2 regions of the Shewanella sp. SM23 genome follow, and region 1 is predicted to be linked to the other one. Evidence: predicted binding sites of a transcription regulator. Region 1 holds the regulator's gene; the other holds the start of a gene.
The links. The regulator MetJ, encoded in region 1, represses methionine synthesis genes. The targets are predictions, from matches to a motif close to TAGACGTCTAGACGTCTA.

Region 1 (5,998 bases):
AAACCTGGCGTGAAAGACATGCCAAAACCAGCAGCGAAACGTATCGATCAGGTGGAAGAGCAGTACGCCATGATGTGGACATCGGGCGGCGTTTACCAAACCATTCTCGATGCCACGTTAAGCGCTGTTCCTTACCAGTTACACGGCTGGGTGATGTCACGCACTAACCCAATGCAAACCATGACAGACAGAGCGCGCGTTGTTGAAGCGATGAAAAAGCTCGACTTTATTGCCGTGTGTGATGTGTATATCAGCGAAACCGCCGCCTATGCGGACGTGATTTTACCTGAGTCAACTTATCTTGAACGTGATGAAGAAATTGCTGATAAGTCAGGTAAAAATCCGGCCTATTATGTGCGCCAACGGGTCGTTGAAACCTTAGGTGATACTAAGCCTTCTTGGCAGATCTTTAAGGATGTGGGTGTGGCTATGGGCCTTGGCGAGTTCTATCCATGGGAAAACATGGAAACCCTGCAAATGCTGCAGGTGAACCGCGACACTGACCTGCTGCGCCGGATCAAAGACGAAGGTTTCGTGAGCTTCGGTAAGCCAATTATGTTGTGCGAGCCTAAGATGGTTGCCGAGTTTATTAAGGCATACCCCAATGCGCGACCTGCCGATGAAGACGGCACTTACGCCAGTGCACTGACCTTTAAAACCCCGAGTGGCAAGATTGAACTCACTTCCGCGAAAGTCGAAGCCATGGCACCGGGCCGTGGGGTGATCAAATTCCGCGAAGTGAATCTTAAAAAAGCAGATGAGCTGTACTTTATCCAAGGCAAAGTGGCGGTGCACACCAATGGCGCAACCCACAATGTGCCTATGCTCGCTAACCTGATGTCGGATAACGCTGTGTGGGTTCACCCTGTTACTGCGGGCAAATTAGGGATCAGCAATGGCGACCCAATCCGCCTCACCAGCAGTGTTGGCACAGAAGAAGGCCATGCCTTAGTCACGCCGGGCATTCGCCAAGATACTGTGTTTGCTTACATGGGCTTTGGTTCTAAAAACAAAGAGTTGGTCAGAGCAACGGGTAAAGGTATCCACTGCGGTAACTTACTGCCGCACGTTACTGCTCCTGTGTGTGGCATGACAGTGCACACCACGGGCGTCACGCTGGCAAAGCGCTAATCGGAGGCTTAAATGAATAAACGATATGTAATGGTGCACGACGAGAATAAGTGCATCGGCTGCCAAGCTTGTAACGTGGCGTGTCGCAGTGAAAATGGCGTACCCGAAGGCGTAACTCGTCTGCAAGTGCGTGTGGAAGGCCCCTTTGGTGAGATGCCCAATCTGCATTTCAAATATCACAGGGTATCTTGCCAGCAATGTGAAGATGCACCCTGCGTTAAAGTGTGCCCAACAGGCGCGGCCTATGTGGGTGAAGATGGCATTATCTCTATCCATTCCGAGAAGTGTGTCGGCTGTATGTACTGTGTGGCAGCGTGCCCTTATAAAGTGCGCTTTATGAACCCAGAAACCAAGGCGGCGGATAAGTGTAACTTCTGTAAAGACAGTCGTTTAGCACGGGGCGAAGAGCCAGCGTGTGTGACTGTGTGTCCAACCGATGCCTTAGTGTTTGGTGATGCTAATGATCCGCAGAGTGAAGTGGCCATCATGCTCAACACTAAAATCACTTACCAAGATAAAACCCATTTGGGCACAAAACCTAGGGTATATCGCGTTCCTACCAAAAGAGGGGGGATTTGATTATGAACAATACTTGGGGCGACATGGCGCAATATGATCCTGTCACTTGGCACTGGGTCATCGCCGTTTACCTGTTTATGGCGGGGTTATCCGCGGGCAGTTTATTGATTGGCATTGGTTTACGCTGGGCGAATAAGGAACTCAGCGCGGGAGCTGAAAGCAGCATTCTAAAGGCGGCCGCCATTATTGGGCCTGTGGCGATTAGCTTAGGTTTAGCCTGCTTAGTGTTTGATTTAACCAAACCATTCCACTTTTGGCTGATCTTAATTCACTATAACTTCCAGTCTGTGATGGCCATTGGGGTGCTGGCGCTGCTGGCGTATTCTCCCTTAGCTTTTGCGTACGCCATTATTGTGCTGCGGGATGACTTACCAAAATGGGGGTTGGGTTTCCTAACACCTATCGCTAAGTTACTTATGCCATTTCGAAAGCTGATTGAAGTATTGTTGTTTGTCCTCGCCATTGGCGTAGGGGCTTACACTGGCTTCTTAATTTCGGCGATGAATGCTTATCCTATGCTCAACACTGCGGTACTGCCTGCGCTGTTTTTAGTGTCAGGTCTATCGGCGGGCGCTGCGGCAAATGCGGTACTGGCGTTGCTGATGTTTAAGACTGACAGCCACGACAAAACTTTAGTGAAGATGCACGGTTTAGAATTGCCTGTGATGGCGATTGAAATTCTGTTCCTGTTCATGTTGTTCTGCGCCTTGTACTTCAAGGGCGGCGCGGCTGCTGCGGCCTTAGCATCGTTAACGTCTGGGCTATGGGCAAGCGTGTTCTGGATAGGCGTTGTCGGTATAGGTTTTGGTATTCCATTGCTGTTTATGCTGCTACCCGCCGCGACTCGCCACACTAAGGGGGCGATGATCATGGTGGCTTGTGCGAGCTTAACGGGCGTACTCGCCTTAAGACACTTTATTGTGTACGCAGGGCAAAGCTATTTAAGCTGAGTGTAATCTGGCTTTACATATTGATAGATAAAGAAAAAGCACTGGCAATGTCAGTGCTTTTTTATTGTTTGAATCTTGAGAAGGTTTGCCAGTACAAGCAGGACGCTTATTGGGGTAATAACTCGATAACCGACTTCACCGTTAGCACTAAGGCGCTGATACTGCACAGGACTAACGTCGCTATCTTTGTCTTCTCTTTATCGACACGGCCTACTAATCGCCCTGCGACTAAGTAACCTAAAATCACTGAGGGGAGCAGCATCAACGACAGCCACAGATGTTTTAATTCTAATAAGCCTGTGATCGCTAAAATGATCAATGCAATCATGGAGCTAAAAATGAAGAAGGCCGACAGCGCTGCGCGAAACTGCGAGGCATCTTTGCCTGCCAACAAAATCGCCATCGGCGGGCCACCAATCGCGGCGATATTGCCGAAGATCCCTGAAACCACGCCCGCACCGAAGAGGGTTTTCTTATTCACTGGCAGGCTGAATTTATACAGGCTGAGGATCACTGCGACAGTCACAATAGCGGCGATGGATAAACCGAGTATGGGTTGAGGCGCAAACAGTAATAAACTCGCGCCGATAAAACCACCGGGCACGCGGCCTAGGAGCGCATATTGCAAGCCATTGAATTCTAAGTGACCGCGCTCACGCACTAAGGTCAGCAGGGCGATGGAGAAACCCATAGCAATAACAGGCGCAGGTACAAGTTGTGGATCGACGATATACAGTAAAGGACTGGCGACAACCGCAAGCCCAAACCCAATCAGACTTTGGGTTAAGGCGCCCAGAAACACGACCAGCGAGGCTAAGGCGAGTGTCTGTGGATCTATCATAGAAAACATAGGATTTCCTATATCCCAAACCAACTCAAGATGGTGAAATTTAAAGTTTGAAGTCGCTTGGGTATAAACAAAAAGGGATCGTTAACGATCCCTATTGATGAGCACTGTGATATGACTTTAAAAGCGACGAGTCGCTATTCCATGTCTTCCCACTCGATTCCCATTTGATCCATCAACAACTTGGCTTCTGCGGGAATGCTGTCTGGATTATCTTTTGACAGATCTTCATCGTTGGGCAATGGCTGGCCAGTGTAGGCGTGCAAAAATGCCTCACACAACAGCTCGCTGTTGGTGGCGTGACGCAAATTATTGACCTGACGACGAGTACGTTCGTCCGTGAGGACCTTAAGCACTTTGAGCGGAATAGACACAGTAATTTTTTTTACTTGTTCATTCTTCTTGCCATGTTCAGCATAGGGGCTGATGTATTCCCCATTCCATTCAGTCATTGACTCACCTGTTATAACGCTAAATTCGGGGCAGATTTTAAACCCTTACAAAGAACAGTCAAATTATTGCTACTATTTCTTTGTGATTGCAAACAGATTTCTTTATGTTCAGACGTCTAAACGTCTTCACGCCTATTGACGATGGCGTTGGGCTTAGGTACATTTAGACGTCCAGACATCTCTATCAGTCTACCGAATTTAGGAGTCCACCCATGGCAGAGCGTCAATTAGCCACACTGGCAGTGCGTCAGGGTATCGAAAGCGATACTCAATATGGCGCAGTTGTGCCACCGATTTATTTGTCGACTAATTACGCCTTCGATGGTCATAAAAATCCCCGCGAATTCGATTACAGTCGTTCAGGCAACCCAACGCGCTGCATTTTAGGCGAAGCATTAGCGCAATTAGAAAAGGGCGCCACTGGCATAGTGACGTGCACTGGCATGGCGGCCATCACCTTAGTGACTACTTTGCTCGGCCCCGATGACCTATTAGTTGTGCCCCATGATTGCTATGGTGGTTCCTACCGTTTATTTACCAACTTGGCGAAGAAAGGCCAGTTTAAGCTCATAGTGGTCGACCAAACCGACAGCCAAGCGTTAGCCGCCGCCATTGCGCAGAATCCTAAGATGGTGTGGCTCGAAACCCCATCGAACCCATTATTGCGTGTGGTAGATATCGAAGCCATTGCTAAGGCGAGCCATGAGGTCGGCGCGCTGGTGGTGGTCGATAACACCTTTTTATCGCCGATATTGCAACAACCCCTATTGTTAGGCGCGGATATCGTTATCCACTCCACCACTAAATATATCAATGGTCACAGCGATGTGGTCGGCGGCGCTGTGGTCGCCAAAGACGCGCAAATCGGCGAAAGCTTACATTGGTGGTCGAACACTCTAGGCTTAACGGGGTCGGCCTTCGACAGTTATCTGACCCTGCGCGGCCTGCGTACCTTAGCGGTGCGTATTCGCGAGCATCAAACCAATGCCCAGCGTATTATTGAGGTATTAACCCAAAGCCCTGTGGTGAGTAAAGTCTATTACCCAGGGCTTGCGGATCACCCTGGTCACGCCATTGCGGCCAAGCAACAACAGGGCTTTGGCGCTATGCTGAGTTTTGAGCTCAAAGGCGGTGAGGCCGAAGTGGTGGCCTTTTTAGGTGCACTCAGCTTATTTAGCGTGGCGGAAAGTTTAGGTGGCGTCGAAAGTTTAGTGGCAGTGCCTGCCACTATGACCCACAGAGCCATGGAGCCGCAAGCGCGCTTCGAGGCTGGTATTAAGGACACCCTATTGCGTCTATCGGTGGGTATTGAAGATGCCGCCGATTTAGTTGCAGATATTCAAGCAGGATTAGCCGCCGTTGCGGCTTGTCAGTAGAGGAATAATAGATGGCACGTTGTCACTTACATAAATTTGGTGGCTCCAGTTTAGCGGATGCCGATTGTTATCGCCGAGTCGCCCATATCCTGTTAACCCACGGTCATAGTGATGATCTCGTGGTGGTCTCTGCGGCGGGTAAAAGCACGAATTTCCTGTATAAATTATTAGCGCTGCGTGATGCGGGTCAGCTATGGCAAGAAGAATTACAAGTGCTGATCAGTTACCAACAGGGGTTGATTGAGCAGTTGTTGTCGAATGAACAAGCCCGCGATCTGCGTGAGCGTTTGGCCACTGATAAAGCGCAACTCATCAGCCTGTTGTCCTTAGACGAGCGCAATGAATACCAAATCAACCATGTGGTGAGCTTTGGCGAACGTTGGTCGGCACGTTTAATGGCGGCGCTACTGCGCGAATCTGGCGTGGCGGCAAGCCATGTGGATGCCTGTTCAATTTTAGTGGCCGATGAAGCCGCTGTGCCGCAAATTCGGGTACAAGAATCCCGCGCTAAAGTACAAGCCCTATTAGCCGCGCATCCCAATGAACGCTTAGTGATCACAGGTTTTATCTGTGCTAACGAGCGTGGCGATACCTTGTTACTTGGTCGTAATGGTTCAGATTTTAGCGCCAGCCTGATTGCTAGTCTCGCCGATATCGAGCGCG
Region 2 (5,998 bases), on a different contig from region 1:
CCCGGCGCAGACTCACCAAATGTGGTCATGCCCACAACTGTGCCTTCAAACCCGACGTACTTGTACCAGAAATCGGTATGCGCCGCTTCGATAGCCACACGTTTAGTCACAGCACGTGGTAATACAGATTCTTTATACGCGGCATCTTGCTTATCGAACTCAGTTGTCGATGGCATAGAGACGACGCGAACGTGTTTACCTTGCTCAGTCAGTGCAGCAGCTGCATCCATTGCCAATTGTACTTCGCTACCAGTTGCGATCAGGATCAGTTCTGGTGTACCCGCACAGTCTTGCAGTACATAAGCACCTTTAGCCACATTAGCTAATTGCTCAGCGGTACGCGCTTGCGCTTTCAGGTTTTGACGGCTGAAGATCAGTGACGTAGGTGCATTACGGCGCTCAATCGCAGCTTTCCAAGAAACTGCCGTTTCTGCCGCATCACATGGACGCCATACGGCCATATTTGGCGTCATACGCAGGTTAGCTAATTGCTCAACTGGTTGATGCGTTGGGCCATCTTCACCTTGACCGATAGAGTCATGGGTATAAACGAAGATGTTTTGAATACCCATCAGCGCCGACATACGCACTGCGTTACGAGCATATTCCATGAACATCATGAACGTTGCGCCGTAGTTGATGAAACCACCATGCAGCGAAGCACCGTTCATAATGCCACTCATGCCGAATTCACGCACGCCGTAGTAAATGTAGTTACCAGCTGGGTCGTCTTGAATACCTTTAGAACCTGACCACAGTGTCAAGTTAGAACCCGCTAAATCAGCAGAGCCGCCTAACAGTTCAGGCAACATAGCGCCAAATGCACCAATAGCATTTTGTGAGGCTTTACGGCTCGCAATGCCTTCGGCTTTGTCTTGTGATGCTTGTACGAATGCCTGCGCTTTTTCTTCGAAATCAGCCGGTAATTCACCTTTTAGAACGCGACGCTCATATTCAGCAGCCAGTTCTGGGTGAGCAGCGCGATATGCTGCAAACTTCTCGTTCCACGCTGCTTCACGGGCCGCACCGGCTTCTTTGGCATCCCAACCGGCATAAACGTCAGCAGGGATTTCAAATGGTGCATGTGGCCAGCCAAGGAATTCACGGGCGGCTGCGATTTCTGCATCGCCTAGTGGCGCGCCGTGACAATCGTGGCTGCCAGATTTGTTGGGGGAACCAAAACCGATAATGGTTTTGCAGCAAATCATTGTTGGTTTATCAGTCACCGCTTTCGCCGCTTCGATAGCAGCACGGATTGCCGCGCTATCGTGACCGTCAACACCGGTAATCACATGCCAGCCGTAAGCTTCAAAACGTTTTGGCGTATCATCGGTAAACCAGCCTTCAACATGGCCATCGATAGAAATACCGTTATCATCCCAAAATGCGACCAGTTTACCTAAACCTAAAGTACCGGCTAATGAACAGGCTTCGTGGGAAATACCTTCCATCAAACAGCCATCGCCGAGGAAGCAGTAAGTATAGTGATCAACGATATCGTGACCATCACGGTTAAACTGTGCCGCTAAGGTTTTCTCAGCAATCGCCATACCGACAGCGTTGCTGATGCCCGCACCGAGTGGACCCGTTGTGGTTTCAACACCTGGTGTGTAACCGTATTCTGGGTGACCCGGTGTTTTAGAATGCAATTGACGGAACTGTTTTAGCTCTTCAATTGGTAATTCATAACCAGTCAGGTGAAGTAAAGAGTAAATCAGCATTGAACCGTGACCGTTAGAGAGGATAAAACGATCTCTATCTACCCATTTCGGATTGTTCGGGTTGTGCTTAAGGAAATCATTCCACAGCACTTCAGCAATATCTGCCATACCCATTGGGGCGCCGGGATGGCCTGAATTTGCTTTTTGAACTGCATCCATACTTAACGCACGGATTGCGTTTGCGAGTACTTTACGGGAAGACATGCTCTCTCCTGCTTGTTTGTGGGGTCTAGCGGGCAATTTGGATGCATATTTTCCCCTACATGCCAGTGTGACGCAAACTAAAATTACCATTCACTCAGCAAAAGATGGGCGAATATGTACCCAAACAACCTGAAGATGCAGGATTCAGGTCGCTTGGGTATACAAGTCGCAGAAACAAGCCAGTCACTTTGCTGGCGTTTACTTGAGAGGGCATAGCAAGGATCACTTGTAATGGAGAAATAAATTTCTCAAAAACATAGTAAACTTAATGCTATGAAATATAAGTAAAATAACCTATTTATGACAGAGCGTAGTCGTTTTCAGGTCACAATCTGAGAGGATTTTTTATTATCGGGGGTGATCGGCAATCGGATTTAAACTAAAATAGCCGTCTAGATGTAGATGCTTCTACACGTTTGAATGCTAACGACGAGATTTTCCTACTATGGCAAAGCACTTGTTTACTTCTGAGTCGGTCTCAGAAGGTCATCCCGATAAGATTGCAGATCAGATTTCTGATGCTGTGCTAGATGCAATTCTGGCTCAAGATCCAAAAGCACGCGTAGCGTGTGAAACTTATGTCAAAACCGGCATGGTATTAGTGGGTGGTGAAGTCACTACCTCTGCCTGGGTTGATATTGAAGAAATCACCCGTAAAACGGTGCGTGAAATTGGTTATACCCATTCAGATATGGGGTTTGATGCAGACTCGTGCGCAGTATTAAACGCCATTGGTAAGCAATCACCCGACATTAATCAAGGTGTAGACCGCGCAGACCCTGCAGAGCAAGGGGCTGGCGATCAAGGGTTAATGTTTGGCTATGCTAACAACGAAACCGACATTCTGATGCCTGCACCTATCACCTATGCTCACGCATTAGTGAAACGTCAGTCTGAAGTGCGTAAAAATGGCACGCTACCTTGGTTACGCCCAGATGCGAAAAGCCAAGTCACTTTTGCCTATGATGATGGCAAAATTGTCGGTATCGATGCAGTTGTGTTGTCGACTCAACACAGAGATGACGTTTCACAAGCCGATTTAATTGAAGGCGTGATGGAAACCATTATCAAGCCTGTATTACCGGCTCAATGGTTAAACAAAGATACTAAGTTCTTTATCAACCCAACTGGCCGTTTTGTTATCGGTGGTCCAGTAGGTGATTGCGGCTTAACCGGTCGTAAGATCATCGTTGACACCTACGGCGGCATGGCCCGTCATGGTGGTGGCGCATTCTCTGGTAAAGATCCATCAAAAGTGGATCGTAGCGCGGCATATGCTGCCCGTTATGTAGCAAAAAACATCGTTGCAGCAGGTCTTGCTGATCGCTGTGAAATCCAAGTGTCTTACGCTATTGGTGTGGCAGAGCCGACCTCTATCAGCATCGAGACCTTCGGTACTGGTAAGGTGTCTGAAGAAGTGCTGATCAAGTTAGTCCGTCAACACTTTGAACTTCGCCCATACGGTTTAACGGCCATGCTAGATTTAGCACGTCCAATTTATCAAGCGACCGCCGCTTATGGCCACTTTGGTCGCAGCGAATTCCCATGGGAAGCTACTGATAAAGCCGAAATATTGCGCGCTGACGCAGGTCTATAGTCTTAATTCATTTCAATTTTTACACTTAAGACCCATAAAAAAACCGCTATCCAGCGGTTTTTTTATGTCTGACATTTGGTTAGATTAATAGTGCTAAGACAAATATGGCAAGATAAAAAACAGCATATACACAGACCATTAGAGTGCACAGACCCCATGACCGATAACGCCATCTTATTACAGCAACTTCAATCTTGTGCATGGGCAGCCAACGTAGGTCTGCCAGAGGAAACAGCAAAGACATACGGTACATTAGAGGAGATCGCCGCTTTTCTTGAATCCGATCCTGAAGCCTTTTTTGAAACACCTTACGAAATCCACTATGAAAGCCTGTGTGTAACAGACCATGACATGGCAAATTCGTTAAAAACAAAGGCAGTAGTAAATGATGTGCATGCTTGGATTTCTGACAGCGAAGTCGATGAAATTTCTAAGTCAGCTTACCTCTCCACTTGGAAAATTATTCCCGTTGCAGAAATATGCGCGCTGACATCCGATGACGCTAATACGCTCGCAACACTGCTCCTAGCTGACGTTAAACTTTCAGCCTTTACGAGTGAACGCCTATCTTGGTATCTCTGTGGAAGAATACCCTTTGGTTATATTGGTACTTATCCAAACGGACAATGGCTGATTCTGTAGGCTTATACGCTAGCACCTTTAATTTTTCTGACTTCATCTAGGGTCTATTGAGCTTTCGAGAATGATTTTTAGAGAGCATGCCAAGATTGATACTAACCAATGCACGCAGGGAAACGCTATTTCATTTAATGAACAGCACAGGCCGTGTTTATGATAAACCTGAACATAGATAAACATTTGAAGGCATTCTTTACCGCCTTCTAGTAGGCCCCCCTTAGCAAGATTGACCCAAAGAGTTGGGCCATTGGAGTACGGTTTTTAGAGGGTTTCATTTATGATCTAAAAAGACATTCAGGCCTATTTACTCAAAGCTTTAGTAAAAATGGCCGACACGGAATGGGTCTTTATTGATGGCTCGATAGTGCGGACTCACCAGCACAGTGCAGGTGCACTGAGTAATGAGTAATGAGTAATGAGTAATGAGAGTTACCCTATTGTTTAATTGATAGTGGATACCTTTATCAAACGGGTAACTCTCAGTTTTATCTATCGCCCATGAATATCAAATAATGGCTAATGCACAGGGTATTCGTTTAGAAACGTACATTCATACCAACCCAGAAGTTACGGGCCTTATCTTTGTTATTAAAATCATCAACGTAAGATGCTGTGTATCCGTTTTGGCCATTATCGTCAGAGACACAAGTGGTGCTAGTGTCACTACATTCGGTGAAGACAATATCGTATGAAGTAAAATCTTTATCAAACAAGTTATTTACTCGCATGTTGAAGGTGACAAACTCACTCGCCTGATAAGAACCACCAAGATGGAACACGTTATAACCTTTATAGTAGAGTGCAGCATCATTAATGATATCCCAAGAGCGATAACGTTTAGCACGGTATTCTGAGGTCAAGAATACGTTAAATGAGTCGGTCAACTCCCATTTTAATGTCGCGTTTGCCATATGCTTGGCACTGTTGCCGAGTGGACGGCCTTGCTCTGCACCGCTTTTCTGCTCGCTATCTGTGTAAGTATAATTAGCATTTAACGTTAAGGCATCTAGAATTTCCCAACGTCCCGCGAGCTCAGCACCTTGAATAGTAACTTTATCTATGTTGACTGTTTTGCTACTGACTGCATAACCTAAATCAGCATATTCACCCGCATCGGAACATTCTATGCTCGTACCTTTACCACAGGGTTGTGAAGCAATCTTATCGTCAAAATCATTTTTAAAGATAGTGACGTTAAAATTATGGCCATCTGGATGAGACCAATACAGGGCGACTTCGCTGGACACACTGGTTTCAGCTTCGAGATCTGGGTTACCAAATTGCGGTGAGGTTCCTTGGCCACCAAAGCCAACGACACCATCATACAATTGTGTGGTTTTAGGTGTTTTAAAGCCTGTGCTCACCCCACCCTTTACAGTCCACTCATTATTAATGGTGTAAACGCCGTATAGACGTGGGCTGAGTTGGTTGCCAAATATTTCATGATCATCATGACGTAAACCCGCAGTAACAGATAAATCAGAAGTCATGCTCCATGTATCTTCAGCAAAAACAGACCACATATTGTGTTCTTGTACTGCGCCAGGCGTACCTTCTTCCATACCAAATACACCGTCTTTCAACTCACCACGAATCACCTGCGCCCCCGTCACTGCGACATGATTTCCTGCAGCTTCAAATGGAATATCGAGTTTCATATCAAGCGTATATTGATTACTTGCCATTTCGCGTTTAGGTCTAGGCAGGAAAGTGGATTCAGCAATCGCTTTACGTTCGGCTTCAGTCATGCCGGTGTAATCCCCTTTACCATCAATCATCTGCAGTAGTAATACTCGTTCAGCAGTGGTAAATGGCAGTGTGCGGCCATTATTTTGTG

Region 2: the regulator MetJ is predicted to act here: its motif matches at 2,311-2,328, upstream of metK (methionine adenosyltransferase).

The regions. Positions count from the first base shown of each region.
Region 1 covers NZ_JAKKRM010000012.1:120,286-126,283, reverse strand. Annotated here, with positions in the region: gene phsA (thiosulfate reductase PhsA) at 1-1,131, shown strand, start outside; gene L5L98_RS15120 (4Fe-4S dicluster domain-containing protein) at 1,144-1,710, shown strand; gene nrfD (NrfD/PsrC family molybdoenzyme membrane anchor subunit) at 1,713-2,660, shown strand; gene L5L98_RS15110 (sulfite exporter TauE/SafE family protein) at 2,767-3,510, opposite strand; gene metJ (met regulon transcriptional regulator MetJ) at 3,645-3,959, opposite strand; gene metB (cystathionine gamma-synthase) at 4,172-5,335, shown strand; gene L5L98_RS15095 (bifunctional aspartate kinase/homoserine dehydrogenase II) at 5,347-5,998, shown strand, end outside.
Region 2 covers NZ_JAKKRM010000004.1:38,551-44,548, forward strand. Annotated here, with positions in the region: gene tkt (transketolase) at 1-1,925, opposite strand, end outside; gene metK (methionine adenosyltransferase) at 2,371-3,522, shown strand; gene L5L98_RS06630 (hypothetical protein) at 3,679-4,164, shown strand; partial or broken gene L5L98_RS06635 (IS5/IS1182 family transposase) at 4,242-4,567, shown strand; gene L5L98_RS06640 (TonB-dependent receptor domain-containing protein) at 4,698-5,998, opposite strand, start outside.